2 regions of the Agarivorans sp. DSG3-1 genome follow, and region 2 is predicted to be linked to the other one. Evidence: predicted binding sites of a transcription regulator. Region 2 holds the regulator's gene; the other holds the start of a gene.
What was found. The regulator LexA, encoded in region 2, represses DNA repair genes until DNA is damaged. The targets are predictions, from matches to a motif close to TACTGTATNNNNATACAGTA.

Region 1 (4,289 bases), 2.0 Mb from region 2:
ATCGATCAACATTATGACCTTAGTCGGTTTGCTAATGGCCATTGGCATTATGATGGATGACGCGATTGTGATCGCTGAGTCAATTGCAGCGCATTTAGAGCGGGGAATGAGTGCTGACGAAGCGGTAGTTAAGGGTGTTAAAAAAGCGGCACCAGGGGTTATTTCATCCTTCTTTACTACCATTTTTGTGCTGGGTAGTTTGATGTGGCTAGATGGCCAAATGGGCGCAGTGTTAAGCGTAGTGCCAATGGCATTGCTGTTAGTGCTATGTATTAGCTTAGTAGAGGCATTTCTTATTTTGCCAAACCACCTGCGCCACACTTTGCAACATCAAGGCATTGAAAAGCCAGAGTCTGGCTTTAAAGCCAAGTTCCTCAATATGTTTGAAGATTTTCGCCTTAACAAATTAGTGCCGGCCGTAACATTTGTGGTTAAGTGGCGCTATGTTTCTGTGGGTGCGGTATTCGGCTTATTGCTGCTATCGTTTTCGTTGGTGGTAAGCGGTTTACTAAAGTTTACCGCGTTCCCTGAACTTGATGGTGATATTGCTGAAGCAAGAATCATTCTCCCACCCGGTTCAAGCTTGTCGCAAACCGAAACCTTAGTGGCAGAAATTGTGACTGCTGCCCGTCAAGTTGGCGAACAATTTACCGAACAGAATCACGAGCCGCAGCGTTTAATTCACGACATTACCGCTCAATACAATTACAACGCTGATGCCGGAGAATCTGGTCCGCATGTGGCAACTGTTCGTTTAGATATTCTATCAGCAGAAGTGCGCAATACTTATATCGAAGAGTTCATTAGTGCCTGGCGCGAACAAGTAGGTGAGCAAGCTTTACCGTTAGCGTTGGCGTTTACGCAACCTACTATGGGGCCAGCAGGACGAGCTGTTGAAGTGAGGCTACAGCATTCAGATTTAGACACCTTAAAGACTGCCTCGGTAGAGTTGCAAGCCTATTTGAGCCAGTTTAAAGGGGTGAATAGCATCCTTGATGACATGCGACCTGGTAAAGAAGAAGTGGTAATTTCGTTACGTGGCGGCGCTGAATCTTTTAATGTAAACGGACAAATGGTGGCTGAACAACTGAGAGCATCTTATCAAGGAGCGATTGCAGATGAATTTCAACTTGGCCCTGAAAACATTCAAATCGATGTACGTTTAGATAAGTCGCAATCCGGTAGTTTACAAGCCTTGGCTAATTTCCCGGTAGTGCTTAGCGACGGAAAACAAGTGCCTCTATCTTCAATTGCCAACTTAGAATATCAACGGTCGTTTGTCCGCATTCAGCGTATAGACGGCTTACGCACGGTAACTGTGATGGCTGATGTTGATACTCGAGTTGCTAATACCAACGAAGTGATGCAACTGGTACAAAAAAGTTTTCTTCCGGAGCTAATTGCTAAGATACCTGGCTTAAGAGTTGATTTTGAAGGGGAGGCTAAAGAGAGCGCTAAAGTGGGGTCGTCTTTGGGTAAGAGCTTCACAATTGGCATTTTTGGTGTTTTTGCCATTTTGAGCTTTCAATTTAGAAGTTACCTTGAACCCGTGATCGTATTAACTGTTATTCCCATGGCGTTAATAGGTGTGTTGTGGGGACACTTTTTGTTAGGGCACAGTCTAAGTATGCCCTCTATACTAGGCTTTATTTCATTGGCTGGGATTGTGACGAATGACTCCATATTGTTGGTGCAATATATTCGGCACCATTTAGATGAAGGAGACGATGTTTATCAAGCGGTGGTGAACGCCAGTAAAGAACGCTTCAGAGCGGTGTTTTTAACCTCACTTACCACCGCCGCGGGTTTACTGCCGTTGTTGTTAGAGACTAGTTTACAAGCACAAGTGGTGCAGCCTATTGTGGTGTCTATTGTGTTTGGGATTGTAGCGTCAACGATGATGGTATTGTTTATTATTCCGGCGGCCTACGCTATTTTGGCCGATTGGAACTTAGTGCATAAGCATAAAAGCTTACATTAGTTATACGGCCAAGCCTCTTGCTTATTTAAGTATGAGGCTTGGTCAATTTAGGTAATTAGCCAGTAGAGGTGTGTGCTGAGGCTAAGTCGTAACACTGATAAGCAATTCCTCTAATGGCCACATCTCGCCTAAAGGCTTTTTTAGAGCCCTGACGATAGCTGGTGATTGATACTGTGTCTGCCGTTGGATATTGCGGGCGTACCGATTTTACATATTCATCGCGAGCTTCATGTCCTTTTGAATCATGGTGGCTAGTGTAATAAACACTGCCAAGTGCGGTGCATTGGGAGATATCTCGGTCGTCTTCCAATAACGTTACGCCATGGTAAGTAGTGGGAGTGTTAGAGCAGCCCGTTAAAACAATTAGGCTAGCGGAAACGATAAGCATTAATTTATTCATGTATTACCTCGATTTAGTTTACGTACACTCTCCTTGTTGGTTATTTGTTCAATTGTAATGTCAACTTTTTGTTTTAGATATATCGCTAACAGACTCATAGAGTTATCGCTGCGCGAGTTAATCATCCCTTAGCCAACACATTTTCCAATTTCAAATATAGAGGGCTGGATATATATCCAGTATTTAAGGTAAGCTTACGCTATCTAAAGTTAGGAGTCTTTGCAGTGATCGCTACCATTAAAGGTATCTTAGAAGAAAAAGTCCCACCTTTTGTATTGATAGATGTAGCCGGAGTAGGCTACGAAATACAACTTCCTATGAACTGCTTTTACCAATTGCCCGAACTGGGTGAGTCGGTGCGTTTATTAACGCATTTTATTGTGCGAGAAGATGCCCAATTACTTTATGGCTTTCACGACAAAGCCTCGCGTTCGTTATTCCGCGAGCTGATAAAAGTAAACGGTATTGGGCCTAAAGTGGCCTTGGCCATTTTGTCTGGCTTGAGTTGCGAGCAATTTGTATTCGCGGTTAAACACGAAGACTTATCAAGTTTGGTAAAAGTGCCAGGCATTGGTAAAAAAACCGCAGAGCGTTTGTTAGTAGAGATGAAAGACCGTTTGAAGAACTGGAACGCCGAACTACCCGCTACACCATTAAGCGATAGTTTATCTAGCCATGGTGACTTACCCTTGGTGGCTACAGTTGATCCTAAAGAAGAAGCCGTTGCAGCGCTTGAGTCGCTGGGTTATAAAGGCATTCAAGCAGAAAAACTGGTTAAGCAAGTGTATTCAAACGGCATGATCAGTGAAGAGTTGATCCGCGAAGCACTAAAAGCGGCTTTGTGAACAAAGGTAGAGTAAATGATTGAAGCAGATCGCTTAGTTTCCGCCACGCCGGTGATTGAAGAAGAAACTGTAGACCGCGCAATTAGACCCAAAAAGTTGGACGATTACACCGGCCAGCAAGCGGTAGTTGAGCAATTAGAAATATTTATTGAAGCGGCTAGGCGCAGAGATGACGCGCTCGATCATTTGTTAATTTTTGGTCCTCCGGGGTTAGGTAAAACCACCTTAGCCAACATTGTGGCTAACGAGCTCGATGTGAATATTAAAACCACCTCTGGCCCTGTACTAGAGAAAGCCGGTGACTTGGCAGCATTGCTCACTAACCTTGAGCCTGGCGACGTATTGTTTATTGATGAAATTCACCGGCTTAGCGCAGTAGTTGAAGAAGTGCTGTATCCAGCGATGGAAGATTACCAGCTGGACATTATGATTGGCGAAGGCCCAGCGGCCCGCTCGATTAAACTCGATTTGCCCCCATTTACGTTGATTGGCGCCACCACGCGCGCTGGCATGTTAACGTCACCCTTGCGGGACCGCTTTGGTATTGTGCAACGCTTGGAGTTTTATAAAACCGACGACTTGGCTGAGATTGTTAAACGAAGTGCGCATTATCTAAATTTAGAGCTTGATGCTGAAGGGGCGTGGGAAGTTGCTAGGCGTTCACGAGGAACCCCGCGTATCGCTAACCGTTTACTGCGACGTGTTCGTGATTTTGCTGATGTAAAATTTGATGGCAAAGTAACGCAAGAAGTAGCTGCTAAGGCGCTAGATTTACTGAGCGTAGACAGTGCTGGTTTCGACTACATGGACACTAAGCTACTCAAAGCGATAACGGAAACTTTTGCAGGTGGTCCCGTTGGCTTAGACAACCTTGCTGCAGCCATTGGTGAAGATAAAGAAACCATTGAAGATGTACTCGAACCGTTTCTTATTCAGCAAGGCTATTTACAACGTACCCCACGTGGTCGCATTGCTAGCGATAAAGCCTATTTACACTTGGGTTTTGATATACCTAAGCGTTAAAAATGCTGTCGTTTAGTCACGACAGTGTGGTTTAAAAATC
Region 2 (4,289 bases):
GATCTACAGTGGTAGCGTTACTTTTGATAGAAACTTAACCTTGAAAGGGGATGCTAATACAGAATTGTGGTTAAAGTCAGGTGCTTATGCAGATGGAGCCTCGATAACCAGTACTTCTGAGTTACACATTGATGGTCTAAATCTACACGTTATTGCTGATACAGACAGTGCAATAAAGGTGAGCGGGGGGAGTATTGTTAACAGTGCTATCCACATTTCTGGTTATCGCGGCTCAATGATTACTTCAGATAAGCCTATACGAATTACTCACAACTCCATAAATGTGAAAGACACGAATGGTGCACTTATTAACTTACCGCCGGGCTCATCGGTGAACAATAATCTTATTGTTTTGCAAAACAGCCGAGCGACGCTAATTGGAAACTCACTGGGTCAAGCAGAATCAGAGCAGCTTAAAGAATCTGTAAAAGTAAGCAATAATACTCTAATAGATATGTATTCTTTCTTTAGTGACCACTCGCTCTTTCCATTATCCGCCATTGTTTTTGAAAACAATATTGTCGCACTGACGGACAACTTAGAGAGTGTTGATGACTCAGAACTCGATGGTTCAGTATTTAGCGTTAGCGGTGAGCAAAGCGTTACTCGTCATAACTTGTTTTCATCTCGTTTTACAGAGCTACTAAATAATAGTGAGTTTGTGAACGAAAGTAACATTGTAAGCGACAAGATCTCTCAAGGGCTAGAGAGTGACTTCAGTTTGAATTTGACTAGCGAGGCCATTGATACTGGTGTTGATAACCTTGAGCTACCGAGTAAGGATTTAGCAGGAAGTGCAAGGATATCAGGTGCGGGCGTAGATATTGGTGCATTTGAGCTTCAGCAATAGTAAGTTTTTTTCAAAAGAAAATTTCGATAGCGCTATCCTGTCAGGATTAGCGCTATTGTTAAGTTCCCTGCTTTAAAAGTTGCTTTAGCATCCAAACATTGCAGCCATTATGGGCTGTACCTTGTAAAGGTGCGGATAAGTGTTTAAAACCGAGGCCTTCGTATAGTTTAATCGCTGCCGACATATTGCTAAGCGTGTCTAGGTAACAGCGAGAAAATCCCTGCTCTAAGGCAAATGCTAGGCAGGCTAAAGAGAGCTTTTTACCGAGACCTTGGCCTCTACCTTCTTCTAGCAAAAATAACTTTTTTAACTCACTGGTATCTTTACTATCGGCAAAAGGCGCAATGCCGCAGCCGCCAACGACCTTGCCATCTAACAAAGCGACCACATATCTACTACGATTTTGCTGTGTATAGTGCTGACTCATATTATCGACTTCAGCATCAGAGGGGCCAAAGCCTTCTCCTACCGCGCCATATTCTTGGCCAACCTGTTTGATTATTCGCTGTAGATCTTGGTCATATTGGGCTGATATTTCGATTATCTCAAGGGTCATTATTGCCTCCTATCACTTTGAATCAACAGTAACAAAATCAGAATTAAGATAAAACCTTGCGTCAAAATGTATGCTGTATATACTAACAGTGTGCTGTATAAACTTACAGGTAGACTATGAAGCCCTTAACGCCCCGCCAAACAGAAGTGTTTGAACTTATTCGCCGCCATATTAACGATACTGGTATGCCTCCAACGCGTGCCGAAATTGCTAAAGAACTAGGATTCCGCTCGGCTAATGCAGCAGAAGAACACCTTAGAGCTTTAGCTAAAAAAGGTGCGATTGAAATGATTCCTGGTGCGTCGCGAGGGATCCGTATTAGCGAAGCGTACTTGCCGGCTAGCGCGAATGAAGCCACTGTAGAACCCGAGCCAGGCTTGCCGTTAATCGGGCAAGTTGCTGCGGGTGAGCCTATTTTGGCGCAGGAGCACGTTGAATCTCATTACGCCGTAGATGCTAACTTATTTAATCCGCATGCCGATTATTTACTGCGAGTACAGGGCATGAGCATGAAAGATATCGGCATTATGGATGGTGATTTATTAGCCGTGCATAAAACTACCGAGGTACACAATGGACAGGTGGTTGTGGCTCGTTTAGATGAAGATGTTACGGTTAAACGTTTTGAGCGTGACGGCAAGATGGTGTACTTACATCCTGAGAATGAAGAGTTATCAACCATTGAAGTTGATCTTGAATATCAGAACATCGAAATAGAAGGTTTAGCGGTAGGTATTATTCGCACTGCCGATTGGATGTAAGCCTTATTCAACAATAAGTTCCCCATTTTGAAGCCCAAATCACTCTGATTTGGGCTTTTGTCGTTAGCATCACATCTTTTGTCTTTATCCACAAAAATCTCAACAATGTATTTACATTTCTTTAACTTAGGGGTTAATTTATAAGCAGTAGGTTGTATTTAGCTGTAATAGCCTATGCTTTTGGGGTGGGGATTTTCCCTTTATTCGCAGCTACTTTCCTAGCATGGAAAGTTGTTGTCGTTGGCTACTGCAAAGGAGAGCGCTGTGGGCCGATGGATTCAGCTATTATTGCTGACATTTTTTTCGTCGCATTTGTTTGCGCAAGAGATGTCTTTTAATTTACGTCCTGGTGTTACTGCCATCAGTGAGCAAGTTTATGGCTTGCACATGACAATTTTCTATATTTGTTGTGCCATTGGTGTTTTGGTATTTGGCGCTATGTTTTGGTCGATTTACCATCACCGTAAATCCAAAGGAGCGGTTCCTGCTCAATTCCACGAAAGCACTAAAGTGGAAATTATTTGGACCATTATTCCCTTTATCATTTTGATAGGCATGGCGATTCCAGCCACTAAAACCTTACTGGCAATGGAAGACCCTTCCGATGCCGACATTACCATTCAAGTGACAGGTTCCCAGTGGAAGTGGCACTACAAGTACTTTGACCAAGATTTAGAGTTTTACAGTGTAATGGCATCTGATTGGGATGAAGTAAACGGCAAACTGGAAAAGCGCAAAAACTATTTGCTTGAAGTTGACCACCCCCTCGTATTGCCAATCGGTAAAAAAGTCCGCTTCCTCATGACCTCTGAAGACGTTATTCACTCTTGGTGGGTGCCTGACTTTGCAGTTAAAAAAGATGCTAACCCAGGTTTTATTAACGAAGCATGGACCATCATTGATAAACCCGGCATTTACCGTGGCCAATGTGCTGAGCTATGTGGAAAAGACCATGGCTTTATGCCTATTGTTGTCATTGCCAAACCCCAAGCCGAATATGATGCTTGGTTGGCAGAGAAAGAAGCTGCCTATTTAGCCAAGCAAGCGCAAGAGCTAGAACTGGTGGCCATGACGATGCAGCAAGATGAGCTGATGTCGTTAGGCGAAAAAGTGTATGAGAAAAGCTGTGCTGCTTGTCACCAAGTTAACGGCTTAGGTTTACCTGGCGTGTTCCCCGCTTTAAAAGACAGTCCAATCGCGTTAGGTGATGTGACTAAACATATTGAAGTGGTGGTAAATGGCGAGCCTGGCACAGCCATGCAAGCCTTTGGTAAACAGCTTGGTTTGAAAGAGCTAGCTGCGGTGATTACTTATGAGCGAAATGCTTGGGGTAATGATACGGGTGACTTAGTGCAGGCCAAGGATGTTGTGGCCGTGCAAAACGCAGCGCAGTAGGGAGACAGACAATGAGCACGATTAGTGACGTTCACTCAGACCATGAAGAACACCACCATGCCCCTCGCGGATTAATGCGTTGGGTACTAACCACCAACCATAAAGACATTGGTTCAATGTACTTATGGTTCAGCTTTGCCATGTTTATTGTTGGTGGAGCCATGGCGATGATTATTCGCGCCGAGCTGTTCCAACCAGGCTTGCAACTGGTTGAGCCTAATTTCTTTAATCAAATGACTACGGTGCATGGCCTTATCATGGTATTTGGTGCGGTGATGCCAGCCTTTACGGGCTTAGCTAACTGGTTAGTACCAATGATGATTGGCGCGCCGGATATGGCTTTGCCACGCATGAATAACTGGAGCTTCTGGATTTTACCCTTTGCCTTCAGCATTCTGTTGGCATCGCTGTTTATGGAAGGTGGCGGCCCCAATTTTGGTTGGACTTTTTACGCTCCGTTATCAACTAAGTACAGCCCAGACAGCACCGCCCTATTTGTGTTTGCGATACATATTATGGGGATAAGTTCGATCATGGGAGCGATTAACGTGATTGTTACCATTATGAACTTACGCGCCCCAGGTATGACCTACATGAAGCTGCCGTTGTTTGTATGGACTTGGTTTATTACGGCCTTTTTGCTGATAGCGGTAATGCCGGTATTGGCGGGGGCGGTGACAATGGTGTTAACTGATAAATACTTTGGAACCTCCTTCTTTGATGCTGC

Region 1: the regulator LexA is predicted to act here: its motif matches at 2,544-2,563, upstream of ruvA (Holliday junction branch migration protein RuvA).

The regions. Positions count from the first base shown of each region.
Region 1 covers NZ_CP177241.1:3,685,338-3,689,626, reverse strand. The annotation lists gene ACLD71_RS17135 (efflux RND transporter permease subunit) at 1-1,981, shown strand, start outside; gene ACLD71_RS17130 (hypothetical protein) at 2,037-2,381, opposite strand; gene ruvA (Holliday junction branch migration protein RuvA) at 2,606-3,226, shown strand; gene ruvB (Holliday junction branch migration DNA helicase RuvB) at 3,242-4,249, shown strand.
Region 2 covers NZ_CP177241.1:1,643,291-1,647,579, forward strand. The annotation lists gene ACLD71_RS07715 (choice-of-anchor Q domain-containing protein) at 1-850, shown strand, start outside; gene ACLD71_RS07720 (GNAT family N-acetyltransferase) at 909-1,406, opposite strand; gene lexA (transcriptional repressor LexA) at 1,523-2,167, shown strand; gene coxB (cytochrome c oxidase subunit II) at 2,495-3,562, shown strand; gene ctaD (cytochrome c oxidase subunit I) at 3,574-4,289, shown strand, end outside.